DNA from 3 places in the Micromonospora sp. WMMD882 genome. Region 2 is predicted to be linked to each of the others. Evidence: riboswitches for the same ligand, from Rfam matches in the RefSeq annotation. Region 2 holds a riboswitch; each other region holds the start of a gene.
The links. Region 2 has a riboswitch for cyclic di-AMP ahead of O7606_RS09860 (C39 family peptidase). Riboswitches for the same ligand answer to the same signal wherever they lie in the genome.
Positions count from the first base shown of each region.

Region 1 (9,673 bases), 1.4 Mb from region 2:
GGTCCGGTCGGACGATCAGCATGCTGACGGCGGCCACGATCAGGCCGAGGAGGATCAGCCAGATGACAGCGGCTCGGGGAACGTCGATCAGGACGGAGGAGAGAACGGTCTGCATCATCACCAGCACCTCGTGACGAGGATGGACGGGACGGGGCTTAACTGGTTGCCGCGCGGGGTCGGAGCCTGACCTGCTCGGCGACCGGTGTCGGTCGGCCGCGCCACGAACCGCCGGCACGGGCGAGCGACGAAACTCGTCCGCGGACCGACAACCGGTCGACCGGCTGTCGACCGGGGACCGCCTGTCGACCGAGGCCTGGAGCGCCGGGGACCGGAGCGCCGGGGCGCGGCAGCCGGTCGGACAGTCGAGGCGACGGTCGAACGACCGACCCACGCGGTGATCCGGCGGCCGGGCGACGTAGTGGCCGAACGACCAGGGTCAGCGCGGTGATCCGGCAGCCGGGCGGCGCAGTGGCCGAACGACCAGGGTCAGCGCGACGGCCGACGGCCCGGGTGGCGCGACCGTCGATCGGCCGACCAGCGGCCAGGCAGTCGGTCAGCGGACAGAAAGCCGACCAGCGGCCAGGTAGTCGGCCAGAGAGCCGGTCAGCGGCCAGAAGGTCGGTCAGCCGACGGTCAGTCGTGGGGCGGACGCCTGCGGATCAGCCGAGGGGTGGACCGCGCCGGCCCAGCGGACCGTGGCCGGGAGCGACGGCCGGCGGCACGACCCGGGCCAGCGCGGGCACGACGACCGACCGGGCGACAGCGGCCGACCCGGCGGCGGGCACACCTGGCGGCTGCTCGGCGGACCCGGGGTGCGCGCCGACCGGCCGGACGGCGGTCTGCGGCAGACGTGGCACGCTGGTCGGCGTCGGCTGTGCCCCGGGCGCGACCGAAGTGGACGGCACGCCGGTAGTAGCCGGAATGGCGGCTGTAGTGGCCGGAGCGGCTGTGGCGGCCGTCGCGCCGCCGAGGGTCAGCGCGAAGACCAGTGTGGCGATCGCCAGCCGGGAAAGGACGCGTAGCGCGCGCAGCACCGTCGGCCCCAACGGACGGACGAAGGCTGACGGCTGCACCGTTCCAACCTAACCCGTGAGCGGTGTGGCCGCCTCCCCGCAGCACTGGTGTGACCGGTGCCACCGTGTCCTTCGGACCGGCGGCGTCGACGATCGGCGGGATCGGCATCGACGTCGGGCGGCGGTCGCCGCGCCACCGGCGCGGACCCGACCACTGTGGACCCGGGCCCGAGGGGTGACCAGGCCAGGGCCGGGGCGGTGCTCAGGCCAGGGGCGGGGCGTTACTCAGGTCGGTCCAGGGGCGGGGCGGTGCTCAGGTCGGGTCCAGGGCCGGATCCGTGTCGGGCTGCTCGGCGAACAGGGCCAGCAGGGCTCCCACGTGCTGGTACGCCTCGGCGGGATGCCGGAACCGCCCGGCCGGGTTCACCGTGTACTCGTTGCGCCGGCCGACCCGCGTCCGCTGGAGGTAGCCGCCGGCCTCCAGGTCGGCGACGATCGCCTGGGCGGCGCGTTCGGTCACCCCGACCTCGTCGGCGACGTCGCGGAGCCGAGCGGTCGGGTTGCGGGCGATGGCGAGCAGAACGTGTGCGTGGTTGGTGAGGAACGTCCAGTTCCGGGGGCTCCCGCTCGCGCCGCGTGTCGTCGCCATGACGGTCATGTTATGACCCGGCCCTCATGTTCCGGCCGCCCCCTCGACAGGGAGGAGTTCCGGTCGGACCGGTGAGCTGTCAACACCTGAAACGCAGATCACGTATATCTTGACGTAGTTTGCGCTCCGTGTGAACGTGGTGGCGAGCCGTGCCCGTCCCCGGGGGTCGGGGCGTACGGGCCGACCCGGCGAAGGGGTGGGAAGATGACCGTTCGCAAGGAGCCGCCTCCGACGAACCCGGCCGAGGCGCTGGCCGAGCTGCAGGCCGGCAACCGCCGTTTCGTCGCCGGCGAGAACCGGCACCCCAACCAGGACGCCGACCACCGGGCCGCCGTGGCGCAGGGGCAGCACCCGTTCGCGGTGATCGTCGGTTGCTCCGACTCCCGGCTGGCCGCCGAGATCATCTTCGACCGCGGCCTCGGTGACCTCTTCGTGGTACGCACCGCGGGGCACACCGTCGGCGCCGAGGTGCTGGGCAGCGTCGAGTACGCGGTGACCGTCCTGGGCACTCCGCTGGTGGTGGTGCTCGGGCACGACTCCTGCGGCGCGGTGCAGGCCGCCCGCGAGGCCGACGGCACCGGCACGGCGCCCCCCGGCCACCTCGGGTCGATCGTCGGCGCGGTGGTGCCCAGCCTGCGCCGGGCCGCCCGGGAGGGCGTGGACGACATCGACGGCATCGTCGACATCCACATCGCGCACACCGTCGAGGTGCTGCTGGAACGGTCGGTGACGCTGGCCCGCGCCGTCGAGCTGGGGCAGTGCGCGGTGGTCGGCATGTCGTACCGGTTGGCGGCCGGGGAGGTCCGGGTGGTGCGCGCGCTGCCGGCCGACGACCGGTACGCCCTCGCCGCCGGCCCGCTCACCCCGGCCGACCCCACCCCCCACTGACCGTCCGCCCGCGCGGAAAAGCCCTCCCCGGTACGCCGGAGGAGGGCTTTTCCGCAGGTCAGCGCGTCAGAGCAGGGACACGTGCACGTGGTCGGTGTGGTTCGAGGGGCCGCTGTACGAGCTCCACTTGGTCGACGGGAACCAGATCTGCCGGTTCCAGATGACGTAGTAGATGCCGAGCCGGTCGGCGTTGCGGACCAGGAACGCGGCGAGGTTGTTGCCGTACTTGCGTTCGTCGAGGGTGTCCCAGGAGCTGAAGCCGCTGTTCTGCAACGACCAGTCGCAGGCCCGCCCCTTCGGGTGCTCGTACGGCCCGCCCGACCGGTAGCAGCCGACGAACCGGTCGAAACCGGCCCGCTTGACCTCCTTGTACATGTGGAGGGTGCGGGGCGTGATGCAGCCGCTGGTGGTCGGGTCGTCCTCGGTGCAGCTCATCGGCGCCCAGTTGCCGTTGGAGTCGCGCCCGGGGCCCATCTTCGCCACCGGTGAGGTGGCGTCGACGTACCCGCCGGTCAGGCCGACGCCACCGACCAGGGCGAGCGCCTTCTCGGCCTCGGTCTTGCGCTTGCGCAGGATGTCGTTCTGTTTCTGCTGCTCGACCACCTCGGCGTCGAGCGCCTTCTTGGCCCGGTCCGCCTGGTCCTTGGCGGCGGCGACGGCGGCGATCCGCTTGGCGTTGATCCGGTTCATCTCGTCGAGCGCGCCGACCCGCCTGACGAACGAGTCGGGGCTGTTGGTGTCGAGCAGCAGGGCCGCCGCGCCGATCCGGCCCGTCCGGTAGGACTGGGCGGCGATCGTGGCCACCTGGGGGGTGAGCGCGTTCAGCTCGTTCTCGGCGCGTCGCCGCTCCAGGTCGAGGGTGAGCTGCCGTTCCTTTGACTTGTTCAGCTTCGCCTGCGCCTGCGCGTAGCTGCGGTTGGCCGCCTCGATCACGTCGTTGAGCATCTTCGGCTGCGCGCCGTCGTGCCCGGACGGGTTGGCGGGGGCGGCGCCGGCTGGCGCGGCGGCGGAGCCGAGGGCCACGGCGAGCGCGGCGAGCACAGCCACGGCGGGTCTCGCCCAGCGGCGTAGGGGTGCCGTCACAGTCTTCCCTTCCGTCGACCGCCGACCGGGTTAGCTGACGGGTTCGGGGCGGAAGTGGCCCCTACCGCCGAAGCGGATACACCCCACGAACCTGGTTCCCCGGCTCGCCCGTAGGCGATTAGGCGGTGGCCCCGCTGGCGCCGCTGCGCGCCGTCCGTGGCGGTGACCGGCAGCGAGGTTACCCGACAGTGCCGGTCTGGTTCTACGTCCGGATCCCGACCAAAAGCGCTATTTGACAATCCGATTCCGTCACTCGTGACACATTTATCAAGATCACGAGGGGTGATCGTCACGCTGCGGAGTTCTGCCATGTCGTATTCGTGCTCCTCGGTCAGCCCGGCCAGGACGTGGGACGGTCGGCGGATTCGACGGTGGTGGCGCGCGGGGCGCTCAGCGCGGCGAGCGCCTCGTCCCGGTCCCCGGCGGGCCGGGGCGGGCGGGGGCCGGCCGGGGCGCGACCCCGGCCGGCGGTGGTCACCAACGCGGCCAGGCCGGTGGTGATCGGTACGGCGGCGATCAGGCCGAGCGTCGCCACGATGCTGCGGACGATCTCCTGGGCGAGGAACTCGCTGGTCAGGATCTCGGTCATGCCCCGGGTGTCGGCGGTCAGCAACAGCAGCAGCGGCAGCGACGCGCCCGCGTACGCGAGCACGATGGTGTTGACCGTCGAGGCGATGTGCGCCCGGCCGACCCGGGTCGCCGCGCGGTAGAGCTGGAGTCGGGTGAGGTTCGGGTTCGCGTGGGCCAGCTCGGTGACCGTGGCGGCCTGGGTGACCGTCACGTCGTCCAGCACGCCCAGCGACCCGATGATGATGCCGGCCAGCAACAGGCCGTGCAGGTCGATGTCGGCCTGGAACATGGACAGCGTGGTGGCGTCCTCCGAGCCGTACCCGGTCAAATGGGTGAGACCGGTGGCCAGCGTGCCCAGAATGCCGGTGAGAACCAGACTGGCCAGCGTGCCGAGCACCGCGACGGACGTCTGCGCGCTGACCCCGTGGGTGAGGTACAACACCACGAACATGATCAGCGCCGCCCCGGTGACCGCCACCGGCAGCGGCGACTGACCGGCGCTGATGCCGGGCAGCACGAAGGTCAGCAGGATGCCGAAGCTGACCACCAGCCCGCCGAGCGCGGCCAGCCCGCGCCACCTGCCGAACGCCACGATCGCCACCGCGAAGACCAACGCCAGCCAGATCAGCGGCTTGCCCCGCTGGTGCGCGGCGATGTTGTAGTCACTCACCGACGGGTCGGTCGGATCGGTCAACACGACCAGCACCACCCGGTCGCCGACGTCCACCCTCGGCGCGCCCGGCCCGGCCGGGATCGGCGTCTCGACCTGCTGCCCGGCGTCCGGCCCGCTGTCCACGGACACCGTCGCCGTGCCGCACGGCCCCGCGCCGCCCTCCGGCGCCTCGGGCGTCGGCGGGCACGACTCGGTCACCAACCGGGTGACCGTGCCGTGGTAGCGCGGCGCGTCCGCGCCGCCGGGCACCTCCGGGGCGTCCCGGGGCCACAGCACCACCGCCGCGATCACGCTGAGCACGAACAGCGGCACCACCGTCGCGATCAGGATGCGACGCACCCGTGGCGACGCCGGCGCGGCCGGACTGCTGTGGTCGTGACCCATCACTACTCCAAACGATCCGCACACTGGTACGGCCAGCCCCGCCGCCCGGTTCAGCGTAAGGAAGGGCGCCTTCCTGACACCTCACCCCCGGCACCCCCCCATCGTGCCCGGGGAGCAGCATGCGCCGACCGCCGCCGTCCGGGAGGCGGACGTCACGCCAGATCCGGGCACGCCGCGACTGGTCGTCCTCGGCGCTCACCGTGGCCGCGCCGAAGTCGAACACAGGCACGTGGGCGAGGGAGTCACGCGGCGCGACGGCCAACGCGACCGCCGTCGCCTCGTCGGGCACCGTAACCGGCAGGCGCAGCACCCAGCGACCCCGGCTCGCCGCCGCCCGGATGTGCTGGCGCAGCCGTTCGACCTCGTCGGCGACCCGGTCGAGGTATGCGTACACCTGCTCCGGCGCGAGGCCCCGCCAGCGCCGCTCGAACCGCACGGCCCTGATCGCGTACGGCTCCAGCCGCTCCCAGGTCAGATGGATCACGACTGCCCTCCCGGGGCGGCGGGCGGTCCTGCCGTACCAGGGGCGGCCAGGGCGGCGACGGTCTCGCGGAGGACGGCGCCGGCCCGGGTGAGCTGGTCGGCGGCCTCGCTCCACTGCCGGCTGACCGCCTCGACGGTGGGGCCGTCCCGGCGCGCGGCGCGAAGCTGCTCCTCGGCGACCCTGATCCGGTGCGGGAACCGGTCGACCCGGTCGGCTGCCGCGCCCAGCCGTACGGCGACCATGGCCAGGGTGGCGCTCAGGTCACCGCCGCCCGCCCGCCGGCCTGGCCCGTCGCGCAGCCGTTGGACGCCCAGCCCGAGCAGCCGTTCCGCCTCGTCGACGAGGTCGAGCGCCAGTTCCGCGCCGCGCCGGGCCGCCCGCGCCGGGCCGCCCGCGCCGGGCCGGGCCACCCGTGTTCTTATCGGACCCGAAGATCAACTTTGTGGTTGATCTTCGCGCTGCTTGTGAGTGTTGGAGATCTTGGACAATTACCGTCGAAATAGAGAGGTAAGTGTCCAAGATCTCCGGTGAGCGGGTGAGCGGGTGAGCGGGTGAGAGAAGTGGCACCGTGGGGCTGGGCGGCGGTCGTCGGATGGCGACGGGCGGAGCCGGATCCCTGGGTGGGCGTCCGGGCAGGGCCGAGGTGGGTGTCCGGGCAGGGCCGGGGCGGGTGTCCGGAGGGGGGAGGCGGGTGTCCGGAGGGGGGAGGCGGGTCGGTGGGGACGTGGGCCCGGGTGGGCGTGGTCACGACCGCACTTCTGCCGGGAACTGGTAGTCCGGGTGGGGGTCCTTGTCGGGTTCCCGGGCGGCGCCGGCGGCGTTGGTCACCCGAAGGTGGATCTTGGAGCCGTCCGAGGCGGTGATCCGTAGGCCGGCGGGCGAGATGTGCACACCGGGGTACTTGCAGGGCTCCCAGGTGGTGAACGCGGCGGGCCGGGCGGCGTCGAAGAGTTGGACGGCGAACGACACCATGCGCTGTACGCGCTGCGGCGGCGGTGGCATCTCGGGCGGCAGGGCGACGGTGGCGGCCTCGGGCTTCGCCGCCGTGGCCCAGATCATCGTGGCCGAACCGGACTGGTGGGTGACCTTCACTCCGGGCGGCGAGCTGCCGCCGGCAGCGGTGTCGGCGCCGTACCGCCCGATGTTCTGGAAATCGGGGTGCGCGCTGGCGCGCAGTAGCGCCTCGATCACGTCGAGGGCGGCGATCACCTGCATGGACTCTCCGGTTCCCACCGTGCCGGGCAGTTCGGGCAGCCGCGAGTTTAGTGCGACCCTCCCGGTCGGGCCGGGTGGCGCGCGGTCAGCCGCGCTTCATGAGGCGACCCACGGCGGCCATCATCTCGCTGGCCATCTCGTCGGCGCGACCCTCGGCGGCCCCCTCGTGCAGGCAGTGCCGGGCGTGGCCGTCGAGCAGGCCGAGGGCGACCTTGTCGAGGGCCGCCTGGATGGCGGAGATCTGGGTGAGCACGTCGATGCAGTACCGGTCCTCGTCGACCATCTTCTCGATGCCCCGGACCTGCCCCTCCACCCGGCGCAGGCGCGCGAGTAGCTGGTCCTTGCTGGCGGTATAGCCCCGGATCGGCGTGGCTGAGGTCATGGCACCGAGGATAGCTTACCCCTGGGGGGTATGTTAGCGTCGTGGCCGGGATACCCCCGGCGGGTATCCTGACACGAGAGGAGTCCCCATGGTCACCAGCACGTACCAGGTCCGGGGCATGACCTGCGGACACTGCGTCAGCAGCATCACCAAGGAGGTCGGCGCGCTCGACGGGGTCAGCGACGTCCGGGTCGACCTGCCCGCCGGGCAGGTCACCGTCACCAGCGAGACGCCGCTGGCGACCGACGTCGTCCGGGCCGCCGTCGACGAGGCCGGTTACCACCTCGTGGCGTCCTGACCGGCATGAACACGGCGACGAAGCTGGGCGGTTTCGCCCTCGGCCTCGTGGCGATGTTCGGCGCGGCGTACGGGGCCGGCCAGGTGGCCGACCCCGTCGCCCCCGCCCACGGGGACGACGGCCACGGGGACGACAGCCGCGGAGGCGACGGCCACGGGGACGACAGCCGTGGGGACGACAGCCATGGCGACGGGGCCGCGTCGGGCGCGGCTGCCGGGCACCTGCCCGGCGGGTTGCAGGTCTCCGACCGGGGGTACACGTTCCGCCCGGTCGACGCCCCGGCCGGCGACTTCGCCTTCCAGATCACCGGGCCGGACGGCCGCCCGGTCACCGCGTACGACGAGGCGCACGAGAAGAGGATGCACCTGATCGTCGTACGCCGGGATCTCTCCGGTTTCCGGCACGTGCACCCGGAGCTGGGCGCGGACGGCGTCTGGCGGGTCGCCTCGCCGCTCGGGGCGCCGGGCACGTGGCGGGCCTTCGCCGATTTCACCCCGTCGGGCGGGACGTCGCTCACCCTGGGCGTCGATCTCGCCGTCCCGGGCCTGTTCACCCCGCGCACGCTGCCCCGACCGGCCGACATCGCCACCGTCGACGGGTACCGCGTCACCGTGGACGGCTACACCGTCGACCTGACCGGTGAGCTGCGCGCCGGAGCCACCAGCGAGTTGACGGCACGGGTCAGCCGGGACGGCGTGCCGGTCACCGACCTTCAGCCGTACCTCGGCGCGTACGGGCACCTGGTCGCGCTGCGGCAGGGTGACCTGGCCTACCTGCACGTGCACCCGGAGGGCGCGCCCGGGGACGGGCGGACCAGCCCCGGCCCGCAGACGCGGTTCCGCGCCGAGGTGCCGTCGACCGGTACGTACCGCCTCTACCTGGACTTCCGGCACGGCGACGTGGTCCGTACCGCCGAGTTCACGCTGCGGGCCCGCCCCGCCGACCACACCCACCCGGCCGGCTCAGCCGACCACACCCACGACTGAGCGCCCACCACCGACTGATCGGAGGTCGTCATGTCCACCGCCCGGCCCCTGCCGGTCGCAGCGCGCCAGATCGAGCTGGCGATCGGCGGCATGACCTGCGCCTCCTGCGCCGCCCGGATCGAGAAGAAACTCAACCGCCTCGACGGGGTGACCGCCACCGTCAACTACGCCACCGAGAAGGCCACCGTCCGGTACGCCGGAGACGTCACCCCGGAAAAGCTGATCGCCACCGTCGAGCAGACCGGCTACACCGCCGCCCTGCCGCCCCCGCCCGGCGGATCGGGGCCGGCCGGGGCGACGGAGCCGGTAGACGAGCTGCGGGTCGCGCGTACCCGGCTGTGGGTGGCGACGGCGCTGACCGTACCGGTGATCGTGCTGGCCATGGTCCCGGCCTGGCAGTTCACCTACTGGCAGTGGCTGTCGCTGACGCTGGCCGCGCCGGTGGTGGTCTGGGGCGGGCTGCCCTTCCACCGGGCCGCCCTGGTCAACCTGCGGCACGGCGCGGCCACCATGGACACGCTCGTCTCGCTCGGCACGCTCGCCGCGTTCGGCTGGTCGCTGTGGGCGCTCTTCCTCGGCGACGCCGGCACGCCCGGCATGACGCATCCGTTCACGTTGGACATCGGTCGCACCGACGGGGCCGGCAACATCTACCTGGAGGCGGCGGCCGGGGTGACCGTCTTCATCCTCGCCGGCCGCTACTTCGAGGCCCGCGCCAAGCGGACCGCCGGGTCGGCGCTGCGTGCCCTGCTGGAGTTGGGCGCGAAGGACGTCGCCGTGCTCCGCGACGGGGCGGAGGTGCGGATCCCCGTCGACCGGCTCGCGGTGGGGGACCGGTTCGTGGTCCGGCCGGGCGAGAAGGTCGCCACCGACGGGATGGTGGCCGAAGGCACCTCGGCGGTCGACGCCAGCATGCTCACCGGCGAGTCCGTGCCGGTCGAGGTGGCTCCGGGGGACGCCGTGGTGGGAGCCACCGTGAACGCGGGCGGCCGGCTTGTCGTCACCGCCACCCGGGTCGGCGCGGACACCCAGCTCGCCCAGATGGCGA
Region 1 is NZ_CP114903.1:3,882,508-3,892,180, reverse strand. Features, by position in the region: gene O7606_RS16255 (hypothetical protein) at 1-118, opposite strand, end outside; gene O7606_RS16250 (hypothetical protein) at 660-1,073, opposite strand; gene O7606_RS16245 (helix-turn-helix domain-containing protein) at 1,327-1,671, opposite strand; gene O7606_RS16240 (carbonic anhydrase) at 1,867-2,550, shown strand; gene O7606_RS16235 (hypothetical protein) at 2,617-3,633, opposite strand; cyclic di-AMP (ydaO/yuaA leader) riboswitch at 3,637-3,768, opposite strand; gene O7606_RS16230 (YibE/F family protein) at 3,965-5,260, opposite strand; partial or broken gene O7606_RS16225 (DivIVA domain-containing protein) at 5,634-5,696, opposite strand; gene O7606_RS16220 (hypothetical protein) at 5,741-6,154, opposite strand; gene O7606_RS16215 (hypothetical protein) at 6,489-6,959, opposite strand; gene O7606_RS16210 (metal-sensitive transcriptional regulator) at 7,045-7,341, opposite strand; gene O7606_RS16205 (copper ion binding protein) at 7,430-7,639, shown strand; gene O7606_RS16200 (hypothetical protein) at 7,645-8,625, shown strand; gene O7606_RS16195 (heavy metal translocating P-type ATPase) at 8,656-9,673, shown strand, end outside.
Region 1: another riboswitch for cyclic di-AMP. It lies ahead of O7606_RS16235 (hypothetical protein); the one in region 2 lies ahead of O7606_RS09860 (C39 family peptidase).

Region 2 (9,673 bases):
CCGAGGTACGACGGCAGCCGGTTGCCGGTGATCACCAGGAACAGCAGGGTGCCCAGCCCGGAGAAGAACAGCGTGGTGGCCGGCGGGAAGCCGGTGATCAGCGGCACCGTGAAGGTCGCCCCGAACATCGCCACCACATGCTGGGCGCCGATGCCCACCGTACGGGACCAGGAGAGCCGTTCCTCCGGGGCGACCACGTCGCCGGGGCGTACGGTGCGGCCGTCGCCGTGCAGCCGCCAGGGCGACCAGCGGGACGGTGTCTCGGTGGGGGATGGCTGGGTCATGGCGCGCGTGCCCTTCGCGTCGGGGATCAGGCGGGGACGGCGAACGACCCTGGACGTTTCTAGCAGAGCCCGGTCAGGCGACGCCGGCGGGCCGGAACTGGACGCTGACCCGGGGGCCGACCGGCCGGGTGGTCTTCGGGACGGCGTGCTCCCAGGTGCGTTGGCAGGAGCCGCCCATCACGACCAGGTCGCCGTGCCCGAGCGGGAAGCGCAGACCGGCCCCGCCGCCACGGGGACGCAGCAGCAGCGGCCGGGGTGAGCCGAAGGAGACGATCGCCACCATCGTGTCGGCGTGCGCGGAGCGGCCCCGGGTGTCACCGTGCCAGGCGACGCTGTCCCGCCCGGAGCGGTACAGGCACAGGCCGGCGGTGGTGAACTCCTCGCCCAGCTCGTCGGCGTAGTGCCGGTTGAGCGCGGCGCGGGCCCCGGTGAGCAGCGGGTGGGGCAGCGGGCGACCGGCGGCGTACCAGCAGAGCAGCCGGGGGACGTCCACGTCGGTGTCGTACATCCGGCGGCGCTCGGCCCGCCAGGGCACCTCGGTCAGCAGCGTGGCCAGCACCGGGTCGGAGCCGCGCACCCAGCCGGGCAGGTGGTCGACCCAGGCGCCCCGGGTCAGCCCGTGCCGGCGCACCCGACCGGCGAGCGGCCCCAGGGTGGCGCCCGCGTCGGCGAGATCCAGCATCGACGGCTGGTACCCGACGTGTGTCATGGCTGGATGGTACCGCCCTGATCGAACACCCGTACGAGCGTCGGTCGGGGTAGGGTGCCCGGCGGGCGGCTTCCGACCGCCCCGGCCGACCATCCCCCCGGCGTACGCCGATCGACCGACGGGAGAACCGCATGCCCCTCCGCGAGCCGTACCCGCGGGCGGTGTCATGACCAGCCTCACCCCGACGGCCGGTGTCGACCCGGCGGCGCACCGGCTGCCCTCCCTGACCGGTCTGCGGTGGATCGCGGCGATGCTGGTCTTCGGCTTCCACGCCGGGACGATGCGGATCGTCGCCGAGCCGAGCCACAAGGCGGTGGTGGACCAGCTCTTCACCCTTGGCCTGTCCGGGGTGCAGTTCTTCTACATCCTCAGTGGCTTCGTGCTGGTCTGGTCGGCCCGGCCGCAGGACACGAAGTGGCGTTTCTGGCGACGCCGGCTGGCCAAGATCTATCCGAACCACGTGGTGCTGTGGGCGCTGGTGCTGCTGGTCGGGCTCTGGTTCGCCGACCCGTTCAACGGCTCGGCCGCCGTGCAGAACCTCTTCCTGATCCAGGCCTGGAACCCGACCCCGGGCTACTTCTACAGCGTCAACACGGTGAGCTGGTCGCTCTCCTGCGAGCTGTTCTTCTACCTCTGCCTGCCGTTCGCGTTGCCGGTGCTGCGCCGGACGCCGTCCTGGGCGCTGTGGGTCGTGGTGGTCGCGGTGCCGTTGGTGATCCTGGCCCTCTGGCCGGGTCAGCTCCTGGTGCCCGAGGAGCACCGCTGGTGGTTCACCCAGGTCTTTCCGCTGGTGCGGTCGACCGAGTTCTGGATGGGGGTGGCCGCCGCCGAGCTGATGCGGCGCGGGCACTGGCGTGGCCCGGGGCTGCCGCTGGCCACCGTGATCTTCGTGGTGACCTGGCTGGTGGCCAGCGAGTGGATCCGGGCGGAGCTGTGGGCGGCGCTGCTGGCCGCCATGTACATCCTGGTCATCACGTCGGCGGCCCGGGCCGACGTGCGCGGGCTGCCCTCGCCGTGGCGGTCCCGGCCGCTGGTCTGGCTCGGCGAGGTCTCCTTCGCGTTCTACCTGGTGCACGTGTTCGTGATGATCACCATCCTGCGGCTGACCGGTCACCACGGCGTCGGCTTCACCGGCTGGACGGGCCCGCTGGTGGTGGTCGGCTTCCTGCTGCTGAACCTGCTGCTGGCCTGGCTGCTGTACCGCGGGGTGGAGACCCCGATGATGCGCCTGCTGGCGTCGCGCCGCCGCCGCGTGTCGACGGCCGGCCCGACGCCGCCCCCCGACACGGCGTCGACCCCCCACACCGGAGCGGCCCCCCACCCGGAGTCGGCCCCCGACACGGCTTCCGAGCCCGGGGCCGGCGGGTCGGTGGCCGACACGCCCGCCGTCGACGCGGGCGCCCGTCGGCCGGGGTAATCTGCTCCTCGTGCTCCCCGTCGCGTTCGACCGCCCCCGGTGGTGGTCGGCGCGCCGGGCGTTCCGGCTCCTCACCGGCCTGGCCGTGGCGGTGGCCCTGGCGCTGAGCGGTGGCCTCGCCACCGGCGGCCCGTCGGGCTGGTCCGGGGCCGCTCCCGCGCCGACGCGCCAGGCGCTCAGGCTCGAACCCGCGCCGCCCACCGGCCCGACCGTCGGGCCGACCCGGGGCTGGTCGGCCCCACCCGGCAACGTGCCCGTCCCCGCCGTCCCGGCCGCTGGCGTTCCCGGCGCGACCGCCGCCCGCGGCGCCGCCCCGGTGGCCGGTTTCCGCTGGTCCGGGGCCACCGACCGGGACGAGCGCGCGGCGCGGCGGTCCGCCGGCCCGACCGGCGGCGGGTCCGGCGCCCCGGCCGCCACCGAGCACGCCCCGGTCCGTCCGCTGGTCGGCGGGACACCGGGCGTCGCCGGTCCGCGCGCGCCGCCGCCGGGCTGAGCCGTCCGCCCGGTGACCCGCCCCGGGCCGGACGATCCGACGACCTCACCCCGCACGTGCCCGACGGCGGCCCGCCCGCGCCGGCGGTCGTGCGATCCGCCCGCTCCCTGTTCCGTGAGGTGCCGACGATGGACGTCGTTCTCTACGAGTTCCTGATCGATGTGCCCCGGGCGGCCGCCATCTGGTCCGCCCTGCTCGTGCTCGCCCTGTCCGTGCTCACCGTCCTGGTCGCCCGGCCGGAGCGGGATCCGGCCCGGCTGCCGGCTGTCCCTGCGTCGGCCGGGTCCCCGGCGGCTGCCCCGACCCCCCGGCCCGATCCGGCGGACCTGCGCCGGTACGCCGAGGAGGTGGCCGTCGCGGCGACCGGCGCGGCGCAGTCGGCCCGACGCCGACGCGCCGACTGGCTGACCGCCCAGGAGCAGGTCGAGCGGGCCTGGCAGGCGTACGACGAGGCGGAGACCGCCGCCCGCCGGTTCGTCGGTTCCGCCGCGCTGCCCGCCCCGCGTGCGCCGCGCACCCCGGCCGAGTACGCGGCCCGGGAACGGTACCTGCACCGGGCCGCGATGGCCGCGTACTGGCAGGGTGACCTGTCGGTGCGGCACCTCAGCGACGTGTTCGCCCACCGGCACGGCTGGGACCCCCGGCTGCACCCGGCCGAGCAGGAGGCCGTGCTGCACCGGGTGGTCCGTGACCTGCGCCGCGCCGAGTACCGTGCGGTCGCCGAGCGGGAGCGGGTGGCCTGGCACCACGCCGAGGTGGCGGCCACCGCCGCCCGGAGCCTGGCCGAGGAGGCGTACGTCGCCGCGGAGCGGCTCCGGGCGGCGATCCGGCCGGCGCCGGTCACGCCCCGGCTGGTCCCGGCGACGGCCCGCGGCGCCGCCCGCTGGCGTCCCGCGCGGGTGGGTTGACCACCCGCACAGCCGCCCCCGCCGCCCCCGCCCGCCCGGCCGCCCCTGGCGTCCGACCTTGCCGGGTGGCCGCCTCCTGCCGTACACGGCGTGGCCGGGTCGCCGATGCCGGCGCTGGGACGTCGTCGGGGCGGAGTGTGACCGGATCGTGACGTCGATCCGGGACTCCGGTCGGGGCGGGACCTTCGACGCCGGTCGTCCCGTTCTGCGCCGACTGACCCGGGGCCATTGCGGCAGTGGCGTCCCGTTATGACCCGGCGACACCGGAAAAACTGTCTGTCCCATTGAGTGGCGTCAGCGTGGGAACGGCCCGGAGTGTCGTCGTCGGACGCGTGTTTACGCAGCTCAGCACGCTTGGCAGCGGAATATGTGAGCACTAGTGTCGGCCCGTCCGGCACGGTTGAAGATCGCAGAGGGCGACGCCGCGCCGACCCGCCTAATCGTGACCACGAACCGGGGACCCATCCGCATGTGGGGTGAATCCGCCGGGCTCCGGCCCGGTGGTAGGGCGAACTTCCCGCCCGAATCCGTCAGCTAACCCGGTAGGCGGCTCCGGAAGGATCCCCATGACACCCCCCTTCAACCGCCAGACGCTCGCCCGCCGCCCCTACCGGGTGGCCGTGTCGGCCGCCGTGCTGGTGGCGGCGTCCACGGCAGGCGTGCTGCTCACCCGCCCGGACGCGCCGGCCCGGCAGGACGACACCGTCGCCACCGCCGAGGTGCGCCCGACCCCGGCGGCCAGCGGGTCGACCACGCCGGCCGCTCCCGTGCCGGTCAGCCCGTCGGCGTCGGCCAGCGACCCGGCCCGGCCCGGCGCGTCCGCCCGACCGTCGGCCCGGCGGGCGGCGGCCACCGCGTCGCCGGACCCGGACCTGTCGGCCAGCCCCACCCCGGCGAAGCCGCCGTCGACGAAGGTGCTCGACGTCGCCTACCAGGCGCAGACCACCTACTACTACTGCGGCCCGGCGGCCACCCGGATCGCGCTGACCGCCCGGGACGTCGTCCGCAGTCAGGACGACCTGGCCCGGCGGCTGAACACCACGACGTCCGGCACCAACTCGGCGGCCGACACCACCCGCGTCCTCAACGACCTGGTCGGCCGGGACGCCTACCGGACCCGCACCATCCCGGGCGGCGCGGCCACGACGGCCCAGACCGACCGGCTCCGGGCCGACGTGGTCCGGGCCGTCGGCAACGGGTACGCCCCGGTGGTGAACATCGCCGGCTCGGTCACCGACGTCGACGGCGGATGGCACTCGTACCCCGGCGGCCACTACGTGACAGTGGTCGGCTACCGGGCCGACGGCCGGACCGTCAAGATCGCCGACCCGGCGGACCCGGCCGCCGCGTCGTACTGGGTGACCGTCGACGTCCTCGCCGACTGGATCGCCACCCGCGGCTACTCGGCCTGACCCCGGCCGGCCGGGACCGGGGGCCGCTGGGCGGGCACGGTGGGCGTGCCCAGGTGCGCGCGGGCGGCCGACAGGAACCCCTCGGCGTACGACTCGACGGGGAAGTCGCCCAGGTAGTGGGTGCGCGTCGCCCAGCGGGCCCCGGCCAGCGGGTCGTCGCCGAGCAGCCGGTCCAGCACCCCGTCCACGTCGGCCAGGTCCCGCCGCAGCACGTAGCCGGACCGGGCCAGTGGGAACCGCGCGGTGAACTCGTCGCCGTCCGCGCCCATGTCGGTCACCACGTACGGCTTGCCGGAGTACAGGTAGTCGGAGATCACCCCGGACACGTCGGAGACCAGCGCGTCGGACCGGTTGACGCAGTCGACCAGGCTCAGCGTCCGACTGGCCTCGACGCCCCAGACGTGCGGCCGTCCGGTGCGGGAGCGGTCCGCCGCGAGCAGCTCGGTGACCCGGGCGAGCTGCCGCGCCGACGCCGGGTTCTGCGCGGTGTACGGGTGGGCGCGCAGGATCACCGTCGCGCCCCGGGCCAGCAGCCGGCCCACCAGCGCCTCGGCCACCGGCAGCGAGCAGTAGTCGGCGTCGGCGTGGTGGCCCGTCCAGGTCGGCGTGTACAGCACCGTCGGTTCGGCCGGCGGGGTCAGCGGCGGTCGGCGTACCTCGATCGCCTCGACCTGGGGGCGGCCGACGATGACGAACTTCTCCGCCGGGATGCGCACCCCGGCGCGGGCGTACCTGTCGATCGCGGCCTGCCCGGCGACGAAGTTCTTGTCGAAGATCGCGGTGACCGGGTTGGCGCTGGGCGCCTTGTCGCTGTCGCCGTGGTGGATCTGGATGTGGGTGAGCTGGGTGAACCGGACGCAGTGCGCGTTCTTCGCGCCGTGGTTGACGTAGAACGCCACCTTCAGGCTCGACGTCAGCGTCTCGTCCATCGCCTTCAGCGTCGGGCAGTACACCACCGGGGCGCGGGTGGCCGCCGCGATCGGGGCCAGGAACTCCGGCTCGCGCAGCAGCACCAGGAACGGCCGGCCGATCCGCTCCAGGTACGGCAGCCACATGGTGACCTGGTACTCCGAGCCGGGCGGGGCGGAGAAGTACAACAGGAACTCCGGCTGGTGCTCGCGCAGCGCGCGGGTCACCGGGCTGGCCGCCGCCGACGGGCGGAACCGCCGCCGGGCCAGTCGCAGCCCGACCACCCCGGCCAGCGCGCCGACGAGCAGGCTCACCAGCAGCGCGTACCAGGTGGGCAGGGCCAGCAGCGCGCCGAGCGCGACCGCCGCGACCAGCGCCGGGACGGCGACGCCGACGTGCCCGGCGGTCAGCCCGGCCCGCACCGGCAGGTTCGCGACGCGGATCTCCAACCCGCCGGCGGCGCGCAGCGGCCCGTCCAGCAGCACCAGGGCCAGCAGCGTCAGCCCGGCGGCGGCCAACGCCGGGTCGAAGCCGGCGTCCAGGCGACGGGCGTACCCGATCAGGACGCCCGCCGCGACCAGCACGGACTCGGCGGCCAGGTCGGCGCCGGGGCGGACCCGCCGTTCCCACGCCCCGGCCCCGAGGGCGGCCACCGCGAGCAGCAGCCCCGGCACGGTCGCGCCGGTCAGCAGCAGGACGAGGAAGGCCAGCACCGCCAGGCCCACGGTGAGGACCCGGGCGAGCAGCTTCCGGACCAGGGTGCCACGCATGTCGCCGACTTCTCCTGACTGGTACGGGATCGGGGTCAGCCGGCCGACGGCACGGCGGGACGGTCCGGGTCGGCCTGACCGGGCAGACGTTCCGGGTCGGTCCGGGCGGGCGGCGTCGGCTCGTCGGCGTCCCGGCGGACGTCGACGACCTGGCCGGTGAGGTCGGACAGCAGCACGTCCAGCGAGGCGCGGGCCACCGTCTCCGCGGCGAGCAGGGTGTGGCCGGGCTCCGCCCCGAACGCCCGCACGCGCATCGGGGTGGCGGTGCGTTCCGGGTTGACGCAGTTGACCCGTACGCCGAGCTCGGCCCACTCGTCGGCGAGCGCCTGGGTGAGGTTGACCAGCGCGGCCTTGGTCGCCGAGTAGAGCGCGTACCGGGCCCGTCCCCGGGTGTACGAGCTGGACGTGTAGAGCAGCAGTTGCCCCTTCGTCTGCCGCAGGTACGGCAGGGCGTGCCGGGCGACGGTGACCGGCCCGACGAAGTTGACCTGGAGCAGCCGGTCGATGGTGTCCTGGTCCATCTCGGCCAGGGCGCCCTTCTCCAGGATCCCGGCGGCCACCACCACGTGGTCGATCCGGCCGGTGGCCTCGTAGGCGGCGGTCAGCGCGGCCCGTACGTCGGCGTCCCGCTCCACGTGGGTGCCGGTGGTGGAGCGGCTGACCGGGAAGACCTGCGCGCCGTGCCGGCGGGCCAGCTCGGTCAGCTCGTGCCCGATGCCGTAGCTGCCGCCGAACACCACCAGGGTGCGGCCGGTCAGCTCCTCGGTGTAGCGGGCCTGGTCGACCAGGCGCGGGGCGCGGGCGGCGGCGAGCTGGAAGAGCTTGTCCACCAGGTGCACGTCCACCGGGTGGGTGACCTTGATGTTCTCGTCCGCCCCGTCGATCACCCGGATCGGCACCTCGGGCAGGTAGCGCAGCACCACCCCGCAGTCGTCGGTGGCGGCGAAGCGCGGGTCGTCGGCGGCCCGCCGGTACGCCTCGCGGATGGTGGGGGAGCGGAACGCCTGCGGGGTCTGCCCGCGGCGCAGCCGCGCCCGGACCGGAATGCCGGTGATGCAGTCGTCGTCGTCCACCTCGATGATGGTGTCCGCCGAGGGGATCGCCACGTCCACCGCCGAGTACGTCCAGAGCGCGTTCACGCACTCCCGGACGATCCGGCCGCTGACCAGGGGGCGGACCGCGTCGTGGAAGAGCACGTTGCAGTCGTCGGGGCCGATGGCGGCCAGCGCCAGCCGGGTGGTGTCGCTGCGGGTCTCCCCGCCGGCGAGGACCTGGCGGACCTTGCGGAAGCCGGCGGCGTCGAGGATGCGCCGGGCCTCGTCGACGTACCCGGGGGCCATCAGCACCAGGATGTCGTCGATCTCGGGGGCCGCCTCGAACACCGCCACGGTGTGCTCGATGATCGGCTTACCGGCGATCTTGACGAGCTGTTTGGGGATGCCCAGCCCGACCCGGGCGCCGGTCCCGCCGGCCAGCACCACCGCCACCGTCCGGGTCGGCCGCCACGGGGCCGCCGGGTCGGGGCCGACGGCGTCGGTCTGGGACGGGGGGTGCTGCGTCATCGCCGATCCTCACTGATCCACGGGTGGTCGGGCCCGACCGGGCGGGCGGCTTAGACCTTAGCGCCGCCCCGGAACGCGACCGCCCCCCGGTGTTCACCGGGGGGCGGGGCGGGCGACACCGTCCCGTCACGAAGGCGGGACGCTACTTCTTCACGAAGGCGGGACGCTACTTCTTCACGAAGGCGGGACGCTACTTCTTCACGAAGGCGGGACGCTACTTCTTCATGAACTCGTTGTACGCCGCGACCACCTGGTCGGTGGGGCCGTCCGCCCGGATCACCCCGGACTCCAGCCAGATCGACCGCTCGCAGGTGTCCCGGATGGTGCCGATGGCGTGGCTGACCAGGAACACCGTGCCGGCCTCGGCGCGCAGCTCGCGGACCCGCTGCTCGCTGCGCCGCCGGAACCGGGCGTCACCGGTGGCCAGCGCCTCGTCGATCAGCAGCACGTCGTGCTTCTTCGCGGCGGCGATGGAGAACCGCAGCCGGGCCGCCATGCCCGAGGAGTACGTCCGCATCGGCAGCGAGCCGAAGTCGCCGCGCTCGTTGATCCCGGAGAACTCGATGATCTGCGGCACGAGCCGGCGCACCGCCGGCGGGGACATGCCCATCGCCAGGCAGCCCAGCGCCACGTTCCGTTCCCCGGAGAGGTCGTTGAGCAGGGCGGCGTTGACGCCGAGCAGGGACGGCTGGCCCTGGGTGTAGATCGCGCCCCGGTTCACCGGCATCAGCCCGGCGATGGCCCGCAGCAGCGTCGACTTGCCGGAGCCGTTGCTGCCCAGCAGCCCGATCGCCTCACCCCGGTACGCGGTGAAGCTGACCCCCTTGACCGCGTGCACCTCGCGTACGTTCGGGGCCTGGGTGCGGGTGACGATCCGCTTGAGCGCGGCCACCGGGCTGCCGCTGCCGGGGGTGCCGGCGCCGTAGATGCGGTAGATCAGGTGCACGTCGTCCGCGATCACCGTGGGGACGCGCTGGTCGGCGACGGTGGCGACGCCGGGGGTGACCTGGTTGTCGAGCTCAGCCACGACCGTACTCCTTCTCACCGCGCCAGAAGTAGACGTACCCGCCCAGGAAGGCGACGACCGCCCAGAGCGCCCCGACCGCCCAGAGGCGACCGGCGGCGGAGGTCAGCGGCACGTCCTCCATCAGCGCGTGCCGGACCAGCTCGATGTAGATCAGCAGCGGGTTCGCCTCGATGACGACCTGC
Region 2 is NZ_CP114903.1:2,465,873-2,475,545, reverse strand. Features, by position in the region: gene O7606_RS09885 (solute carrier family 23 protein) at 1-284, opposite strand, end outside; gene O7606_RS09880 (alpha-ketoglutarate-dependent dioxygenase AlkB) at 358-993, opposite strand; gene O7606_RS09875 (acyltransferase) at 1,160-2,410, shown strand; gene O7606_RS09870 (hypothetical protein) at 2,421-2,903, shown strand; gene O7606_RS09865 (hypothetical protein) at 3,032-3,811, shown strand; cyclic di-AMP (ydaO/yuaA leader) riboswitch at 4,235-4,375, shown strand; gene O7606_RS09860 (C39 family peptidase) at 4,378-5,223, shown strand; gene O7606_RS09855 (CDP-glycerol glycerophosphotransferase family protein) at 5,211-6,902, opposite strand; gene O7606_RS09850 (bifunctional cytidylyltransferase/SDR family oxidoreductase) at 6,938-8,464, opposite strand; gene O7606_RS09845 (ABC transporter ATP-binding protein) at 8,679-9,491, opposite strand; gene O7606_RS09840 (ABC transporter permease) at 9,484-9,673, opposite strand, start outside.

Region 3 (9,673 bases), 2.5 Mb from region 2:
GCCCGACTGGCCGAGCTGCGGCGGTCGGCCGCCCGCGCCGAACGGGACGGCTACCAGTTGGCCCGGGTCGGCAACGTGGGGGCGCTGGTCGAGCGGGACGCGATGGTGTTCCACGCCGCGCAGCGGCGGCACCTGCTGGACGCCGAGCACGAGGGGCTGGTCTTCGGCCGACTCGACCTGCGGGACCGTTCGGTGCTGCACGTCGGCCGGCTGGGCGTCCGCGGCGAGAACGCCGAGACGCTGGTGGTGGACTGGCGGGCCCCCGCCGCCGCCGCCTTCTACCAGGCCACGCCGGCACAGCCGGGCAACGTGGTGCGCCGGCGCACCATCGGCTCCTCGGCGGAGCGGGTGACCCGGATCGAGGACGACCTGCTCGACCCGGCGGCGGCCCCGCCGGAGATGCCGGTGGTCGGGGAGGGCGCGCTGCTGGCCACGCTGTCCCGGGCGACCGGACGGGGCATGCGGGACATCGTCGCCACCATCCAGCGGGAGCAGGACGAGGCGATCCGCTCCCCCGCCTCCGGGGTGACCATCGTCTCCGGCGGGCCGGGCACCGGCAAGACGGCCGTCGCCCTGCACCGGGCGGCGTACCTGCTCTACGCCGACCGCAGCCGGTACGCCGGGGGCGGGATCCTGGTGGTCGGCCCGTCGACGGTGTTCGTCGAGTACATCGCCTCGGTGCTGCCCTCGCTGGGCGAGGACACCGCCACCCTGCGCTCGTTGGGCACGCTCTTCCCGGGGCTGTCGGCCACCCGTACCGACCCGCCGGACGTGGCGGCCGTGAAGGGCTCGCTGCGGATGCGACGGGTGCTGGAGCGGGCGTCCCGGGACGCCCCGCCGGACGGCCCGCCGGAGTTCCGGCTGCTCTACCGGGGGCAGTTGCTCCGGCTGGGCCGGGGCGAGTTGGACGCGATCCGGGCCCGGGCGCTGCCCCGGGGCGCACGGCGCAACGAGGCTCGCCGCGCCGGCTTCGACGGGATCTTCGCCGCGCTCTGGTCCCAGGCCCGCAAGCTGGGCATCGTCGGGCTGCCGACGCAGCGCGCCTTCGAGGACGAGCTGGCCGAGCGGACCGAGTTCCGGGAGTTCCTCAAGGCGTGGTGGCCGCGCCTGCACCCGCGTCACGTGCTCGGCTGGCTGACCCGGCCGGAGCGGCTGCGCGCGTACGCCGGGGGGATCCTCTCCGCGGCGGAGATCCGGGCGCTGACGGCGGCCTGGCGGACCCTGGACAGCGACGGCCTGACCATCGCGGACGTCGCGCTGCTCGACGAGCTGGACACCCTGCTCGGCCAGCCGATGCGACCGGCCCGCCGGCAGCGTGACCCGTTCCAGCTCGCCGGCGGGGTACGCGAGTTGAGCACCTTCGCCGACCGGCAGCGCGCCCAGCGGGCGGCGGCCCGGGAGCGTCCGGCCGACTACCGGGACTACGCGCACGTGGTGGTGGACGAGGCGCAGGACGTGTCGCCGATGCAGTGGCGGATGCTGGGCCGGCGGGGCCGGCTGGCGTCCTGGACGGTGGTCGGCGACCCGGCGCAGACCGCGTGGACCGGTGACCCGGCGGAGCTGACCCGGGCCCGGGACCAGGCGCTGGGCCGGCGCAAGCGGCACGAGTTCACGTTGACCACCAACTACCGCAACTCGGCGGAGATCTTCGCGGTCGCGGCGGCCGAGATCCGTACGGTGCATCCGGATCTGCCGCTGCCGACGGCGGTCCGGTCCACCGGGGTGCCGCCGGTGGCGTTGCGGACGTCGGCGGCGGAGTTGGCCGCCCGCACGGTCGAGGCGGTCGCCGCGCTGCTGGCGGAGGTGGCCGGCACGGTCGGGGTGATCACTCCGGTGCCGCGTCGGGACGAGGTGGCCGGCTGGCTGACCGGGCTGGCCTCGCCCCGGCTCCAGGTGGTGACCAGCCTCCAGGCCAAGGGCATGGAGTACGACGGGGTGGCGCTGGTCGCGCCGGGTGAGATCCGGGCCGAGCCGGGTTCGGGGGTACGGACCCTCTACGTGGCCCTGTCCCGCGCCACCCAGCGACTGACCACCATCGATCCAGTCGACTGAGTCCGACTGGCCCGGAGAAGGGGCCGGGGCCGGACGCGGGGCCGGGGCATGATGGGGCCGGGGCATGGTGTTCTTTTTGCTTCCTTTGCTCTGCACCCACCGACGCGTCAGTCACGACGCGTAGCCGGCGCGTGCACGGGTGCAGAGCAAAGGGCAAACCGCGGTCCGACTTGGTCCGGCACGGTCCGGCACGGCGCAGCCCGGCACGGTCCGGCACGGCGCAGCCCGGCACGGCGTGGGTCACTTGCACACATAGCGATGTGAACATACATTGGATCCGGTCCGACACAGGGACGGAGGGTGTGGGCGTGGGCGCAGGTCATGACCACCACGGTGGGATCGCGAACGCCGCGCGGCGGCACACCGGCCGGTTGTGGACGGCGTTCGCGCTGCTCGCCGGGCTGATGGTGGTGGAGGCGGTGACCGCGCTCGGCACCGGCTCGCTCGCCCTGCTCTCCGACGCCGGGCACATGTTCACCGACGTGCTCGGCATCGGCATGGCGCTCGCCGCGATCACCGCAACCCGGCGGGCCGGACGGGATCCGCAGCGCACCTTCGGGCTCTACCGGCTGGAGGTGCTCGCCGCCCTGGCCAACGCCGTCCTGCTCTCCGGGGTGGCGGTCTACGTGCTGGTCGAGGCGGTCCGCCGGTTCGGCGACCCGCACGAGGTGGTCACCGGCCCGATGCTGGTGGTGGCGACGCTCGGCCTGCTGGCGAACCTGGTCGCGTTCGGCCTGCTGCGCGAGGGGGCCAGGGAGAGCATCAACCTGCGCGGGGCGTACCTGGAGGTGGTGGCCGACCTGCTCGGGTCGGTGGGGGTGATCGCCGCCGCGCTGGTCATCATGGCGACCGACTGGTGGTGGGCGGACCCGCTGGTGGCGGTGGCGATCGGCGCGTTCATCCTGCCGCGCACCTGGCGGCTGGCCCGGGCCGCGCTGCGGATCCTGGTGCAGGCCGCCCCCGAGCACCTGCAGGTGGACGCCGTCCGGGACCGGCTCGGCACGGTGCCGGGCGTGGTCGAGGTGCACGACCTGCACGTGTGGACGCTCACCTCCGGGATGGAGGTCGCCTCCGCCCACCTGACCATGGAGCCCGACGCGGAGGTCGGCTCGGTGCTGGCCGCCGCGCGGGCCGCGCTGCACGAGGACTTCCACATCGAGCACGCCACGTTACAGGTCGAGCCCACTGCGTCACCCGGGGCGTGTGGTCGAGTTGAGTGGTAATTAGGGCAGGCTTAAATCTGGGAGAGTATTGTCCGGATTATGCCAGTTTTGCGGATGTCGTCTCCCGGAGGCAGGGTGGCCTGCGCTGCCGCCGGGGCGTCGGCTTCGGTAGTCTCGGATCCGGTCACCGCCGGGCGGCGCCCATCGGCGCCTGCGGAGACCGTCGCCTAATCGCCAGTCAGGGCGAGCCGGGGAACCATGTTCATGGGGTGCATCCGCGTCCGCGGTAGGGATCTTCCGTCCCGAACCCGTCAGCTAACCCGGTCGGCGGCTGACGGAAGGACACTTTCATGCCAGTAGTGGCACCCGTACGACGTAACGCCGCCCGGATGGTGGCGCTGATCGCCGCGACGCTCGCCCTCGGCGTCGCCGTCACCCCGGTGGCGGTGGTTCCCGCCGCGGCGGCCCCACCGCTGGCGGCGAAGGCGCCCGGCGACGACCCGGAGGGCGGCACCCCGGCGCTGCGGGCCCAGTTGGAGGCGGCCAGCAAGGGCTGGCTGGACGCCAAGAAGGCGCTGGACGGCTCGATCGGCCGGCAGCGGAAGCTCGACGAGCAGCTCAAGACGATCGAGGCCGACCTGGTCGTCCGGGACCGGAAGGTCGGCGCGCTGGCCGGCGTGGCGTACCGCAGCGGTCGGCTCGGGCCGGTCTCCGCGCTGCTGCAGAGCGACTCGCCGGAGAACTTCCTGGACCGGGCCGCCGCGCTGGACGCGGTCGCCGCCAACGAGGACCGCGAGCTGCGCGGCCTGCTCGCCACCCGGGACCAGGCCAACCAGGCGAAGACCGCGCTGGCCAAGGAGATCGCCGAGCAGCGCAAGCAGGTCGAGGTGATGGCGAAGCGCAAGCAGCAGGCCGAACGGGCCCTGACGGTGGCCGCCGCGCAGAACAACGCCGCGCCCAAGGCCAGTGGCGGCGGCAACAGCGGCGGCAACGGGTCGTCGTCGTCCGGGGCCGCCACGGCCAAGCCGGCACCGCGCAACTCCGACGGCTCGTGGCCCCGGGAGTCGTGCAGCGTGAACGACCCGACCCCCGCCGACGGCTGCGTCACCCCCCGGACGCTGCACGCGCTCAACCAGGCGAAGTCGGCAGGCTTCACCCGCTACGTCTCCTGCTACCGCTCCGGCGGCTCCGGCGAGCATCCCAAGGGCCGGGCCTGCGACTTCGCCGCCCAGAAGAACGGCTTCGGCGGAGACGCCACCGGCGGTGACCGCACCTACGGCAACAACCTCGCGGCGTACTTCGTCAAGAACGCCGACCGCCTCGCCGTGCTGTACGTGATCTGGTACCGGCAGATCTGGCTGCCGAGCAGCGGCTGGAAGTCGTACAGCGGCGCCAACGGCGACCCGTCCAGCGACCACACCAACCACGTGCACCTGTCGGTCTACTGACGCCGTCCGCCCCGGTCCGCCGCCGGCTTCCCCGAGAAGCGGCGGGCCGCGGCCCGGTCCACCGCCCCGCCGGCGTCGCGGCGGGTCCGGCCCGCCGGCCGCGGCCGGCGAAAGAGGTCGCATGACGGGCCCGGGGCGGGGAATCCGGCCGCGCGAGCGGACGAGAGGTGGGCACCGGCGTGGACGTCCCCGACAGGCACGTGCCGGCCCCGGCCGGTGACCACCGGCAGACGCCGACCAGTCCCAGCGGGGCGGCCGACCGGACGGTCGGACGATGAGCCTGCGGGTGCTGGTCACCAACGACGACGGCGTCACCGCGCCGGGGCTGGCCCGGCTCGCCGGGGAAGCCGTCGACCGGGGGCTGGACGTGGTGGTGGCCGCCCCGTTGGAGGAGGCCAGCGGGGCGAGCGCGGCGATGACGGCGGTGGAGCACGAGGGGCACGTGGTGGTGCGGGAGCAGCCGCTGCCCGAGCTGCCGGACGTGCCCGTCTACGGGGTCGCCGGCTCCCCCGGCTTCGTCGTGTTGATCGCCGTGCGCGGGGCGTTCGGGCCACCGCCGTCGGTGCTGCTCGCCGGGGTCAACCGGGGCGCGAACGTCGGCCGGGCGGTGCTGCACTCCGGCACGGTCGGCGCGGCCTTCACCGCCGCCGCCAACGGCTGCCGGGCGATGGCGGTCTCGCTGGACGTGCCCCCGTCCGCCGGAGCCGTCGCCGGCGGCCCGGCCGGGAACCCGGCCATGCGGGTACGGGACGTCGGGCGGCACTGGTCCACCGCCGCCCGGGTGGCGCTGGACCTGCTGCCCCGGCTCACCGGCGGCCCGGTGGAGAGCGTGCTCAACGTGAACGCCCCGGATCTGCCGTACGAGCGGCTGCGTGGGGTGCGTCGGGCCGCCCTGGCGAGCTTCGGCCAGGCGCAGATGACCGTCGCCGAGACCGGCCACGGGTACCTGCGTACCGCCCTGACGGCGCCGGAACAGGTCGTGCAGCCCGGTACCGACCTGTTCTGGCTGGCCGAGGGGTACGCGTCGGCGACCGCGATCCGCGCGGTCACCGAGGTGTCGGACGTGGACCTGTCCGGGCTCAGCGGCGAGGCGTGGCGGCCGACCTGACGGCACGCCACGGGTTGCCCCACCGGCCTGTCGGCACGCTCACGGCCGGCTGGCAGCGGGCCGGTCAGCCGCCGGGCAGCACCTCGGGCTCGGGAGCGGCGGCGCCGGCGAAGTACGGCTCCGGAGCGCCGAAGAGACCGAGCAGGCCGGTCACCCAGAGCTGACGGTGCACGAACCGGCTCGGCTCGGTGACGACGAGCTTCACCCCGCTCACCTCGGCGGTCTGGAAGCCTGCGACCATCGCGCTGATGCCGACGGAGTCGATGAAGGTGACCAGCCTCATGTTGAGCTCGATGCGCTTCGGGCGGCCCTTGGCCAGCACCTCGACGACGGCTTCGCGTACCTCGTAGGCGGTGTCGACGTCGATCTCCCCACGCGGGGAGATCTGGACGACGCCACCGGACAGGACCGACTTCACAATCGACAGGCTCACGCGAGCACCTCCACTCGCCCGTCATCGGGCGCCTCATCAGTACGCGGGCCGCGACCGAGAGTATTCCTCCGACCGCCTCGGTCGCCACCCCCGGGGATGAGCAATTCGTGGATCAGGGCGGGCTGGATCACCCTTATCCGAAATTTTCCCCTCATCTGTGCCGGACGCTCGTTCCCGGGCACGGAACGTCCGCCGACCAAGAGTAACCGTCGATCGTCGACGCCGGGCGCACCCACCGGACCGGCGTGCCCCCGCTCACCCGGCGCCGGCCGGTCGGGCCCGCGCGGCGGGACGTGGTCGGCGCGTTGCCGGGCGGGCCTAGCATCGACACCGGGATCGACCCAGCGGCGACGAAGGGATCCACCATGATCAAGAGACTGCTCGGGCTGGCCGGTGTCGGCGCCCTGCTCGCCCTCGTGCTGGCCTGCGGCTTCGGCGGCGCGGGTGACGACGACGATGACGACGATGACGACTTCGCCCGCGGCACGGCCGTCGTCACGCTACGCTGACCGTCCGCTGCCGGCGGTGTCGGGCCCGCCCCGACCGGGCGGGTTTGCGGTCGCGCGGGACGGGGCACCTGAACGCTGGACGGCCGGCCAGCGCCGCCGACCGTGACGCCGTGGTCCCGGTGACCGCCGGCTTCGGTACCCGAGGGAGGTAACCAGGATGTTCGGATCCACACTGCTGGAGCGCCGGAGCAGGCCCGAGCGGATCGCGGAGCAGGCGTGGCAACACCTGACATCCGCCGTGGACTCCGCCGGGAGCAGCGTGCGGGACACCGCCCGCGCCGCCCGCGCCAACGGTTTCACGTTCGCCGACGAGGCCGGTGACCTGGTCGGCTCGGCCGCCGACGAGGCCCGGCGGCGGGCCATGCACGCCTTCGACGCGCTCGCCGGCCGGCGGCCCGCCCTGCCGTGGGCGCTGCTCGTCGGCGCCGTGCTGGCCGGCGCGGCGATCGGCTGGGCGGCCGGGTCGGCGGCCCGTGCCGTCGGCTCCCGCAGCGAGCGGGACGTGGACGACATCGAGTTCGTCGACGTGGACCGGCCGAACTCGCCGGCCGGCCAGGACACCTGACGGCCCCCGACACCCGACCTGCGGCTGCGGGCCCCACCGGAACACCGGTGGGGCCCGCAGCCGTGCGGAAGCTCAGAAGACGGTGATGTCGGCCGGGGCACGTTCGGCGCGGGAGAACGCGCGCAACACCGCCGGCTGACCGTGCCGCCGGACCGAGAGCCGGGCCAGCAGCGTGAGCACCGGATCGATCACCTCGGACGGCAGCTCGGGGGTGCCCAGCCCCACGCTGACCGCCAGGTCGTCGACGTGCACGGCGATCTCCACCAGACGGGTGACCAGGAAGTCGTCCAGGGTCAGCGACCAGCCGCCCGGCGGCACGCGTACCGTCCGGTCGGCCGGCGCGTCGGCCAACCGCCCGGGCAGCTCGTCCAGGGTCGCCCCGGCCCGGGCCAGCAGCGCGGTGGGGCCCGGCGCGGCCAGCTCGTCACCGATCCGGCGGACGGCGACGCTCACCTCGTCGTCCAGCGCGGCGTCGACCCACGGCACCCGGCCGAAGTGCGCCATCAGGTCGATCGGGTCGTCCGACCCGGCCGGGGCGTCCAGCATGGTGGGCACCCGGAAGAGCTGTACGGCCAGGTGGGCGGCCAGCCCGCCGACCCGGAACTCGGCGAGCGCGCTCGGCTCGTCCCACCGCTGCGCCACCGCCGGCTCACCGAGCAGGGCCACCGCCGAACGCGCCGCGGTCAGGTACGCCGTCCTGGTCTGATTCACGCCACCTCCACCTTGATCCGGCCGATCCTATCGGCCGCGCCTCGAGCCGCCCTGGCGTCGCGCCGCCCCGCCGACCCGGGCGCGGGTCGACGGGGCGGGCGGTGGGAGCAGCGGGGTGGGGCCGGGTCAGCGGGAGTAGGAGCAGGTGGGGGTGGGGATGCCGGTGGCGCCGGGCACGCTGGCCAGGAACCCGAAGGTGGTGCTCTGGCCGGTGGTGAGGAAGCCGTTGTAGTCGGCGTTGCGCACCGTCACGGCGCCCCCGGTCTGGGTGAGCTTGCCGCCCCAGATCTGATTGATCTTCTCACCGTTCGCGTACGACCAGGTCACCGTCCAGCCGGTGATCGGGACGTCCTCGTAGTTGCGGACGGTCACCTCGCCCTGCATCCCACCGGACCAGGAGCCGATCACCGAGTACGTCGCCCGGCAGCCGAGGATGGGGCCGGGAGTGGTGGGCGGCGGCGGCCCGGTCGGGGTCACCGTCGGGCCCGGGGTGGGCGTGGTCGGGCCGGGCGTCGGGGTGGTCGGGGTCGCCGTCGGGGACGGGGTGCCGCCGAGCCGGTCGGCGACCAGGATGCCCCGGCCGTTGGTGCCCAGGTACACCCGCCCGTAGACGCGCGGGTCGCCGGTGATCGCGTCGCCCGCGTTACCGTACTGGTGCTGGTCGTCGTTGATCCGGACCCAGCTCGCGCCGACGTTGTCGGAGCGGTGCACGCCGGGTTGTCCGTCCACCGTGCCGAACAGGTACAACGCCGGGTAGGTCTGCCCGGGGGCCGCCTTGCCGAAGCCGATGCTGCCGGCGGCGCTGACCCCGGCCAGCTTGGTGAAGCTGGCCCCGGAGTTGGTCGACCGCCACAGGCCGCCCTCGCCGGCCAGCCACAGCTCGCCCTCCTTGCCGGGCAGCGCCTTGAACCGGACGTTGCCGGTGGTCGGCAGGCCGGTCGCGGCGGAGGCGGTGAAGCTGGCCCCGCCGTTGACGCTGACGTAGAGCCTGCCGCCGCTGAAGCCGTAGAACTTGCTCGGGTTGACCCGGTCGGACTCGACGACCGCGTTCGCCGGGATGCCGGTCGAGGCGGCCCACGAGTTGCCGAAGCCGACCGAGTGGACGACCTGCCGGCCGGCGTCGCCCGGGGCCCAGACGAACCGGCTGCCGTCGGCCGCCGCGGCGACCGTGCCGCCGTTGTCGATCCCACTCGGCTCGGTGCCCTGGAACCAGTTCGCGCCGCCGTCGGTGGAGAACGCGACGTGGCTGTCGTTGGGCCGGTCGGCGTCGGTGAAGTTGCCGGCCCGGACCATCACCGCCGGGTTGCTCTCGGCGTAGTCGAGGCTGGTGGTGCTGGTGAAGACCGGCTGGGTGAAGATCTTCGCCGGCACGGCGTCCAGGTCGGTGTGCCGGAAGCCGCCGAGGTCGCCCAGGCCGCTGACCAGGGGCGCGCCGGTCGGCGGGCTGATCAGGTCCAGGACGGCGGTCTCCTCCAGTCCCTTGACCATCGGCTTGATGGTGAACGTCCCACCGGTGTCCCACTTGGTCAGGTCGGTGCTGCCGTAGATGGTCGCGCCGGTGCCGTACAGGAACCGGTTCGAGTCGTGCGGGTCGATCTCCACCGACTCGTTCATCCAGCCCAGCTTGGGGGTCTCCTCCGGCGGGGACGGGTTGGTGCCGAAGTCCAGCCAGGGCACCGAGCTG
Region 3 is NZ_CP114903.1:6,295,197-6,304,869, reverse strand. Features, by position in the region: gene O7606_RS27305 (AAA family ATPase) at 1-2,052, shown strand, start outside; gene O7606_RS27300 (cation diffusion facilitator family transporter) at 2,361-3,275, shown strand; cyclic di-AMP (ydaO/yuaA leader) riboswitch at 3,430-3,561, shown strand; gene O7606_RS27295 (hypothetical protein) at 3,566-4,663, shown strand; gene O7606_RS27290 (5'/3'-nucleotidase SurE) at 4,938-5,771, shown strand; gene O7606_RS27285 (STAS domain-containing protein) at 5,836-6,204, opposite strand; gene O7606_RS27280 (hypothetical protein) at 6,570-6,713, shown strand; gene O7606_RS27275 (hypothetical protein) at 6,871-7,278, shown strand; gene O7606_RS27270 (maleylpyruvate isomerase N-terminal domain-containing protein) at 7,351-7,989, opposite strand; gene O7606_RS27265 (cellulose binding domain-containing protein) at 8,116-9,673, opposite strand, start outside.
Region 3: another riboswitch for cyclic di-AMP. It lies ahead of O7606_RS27295 (hypothetical protein); the one in region 2 lies ahead of O7606_RS09860 (C39 family peptidase).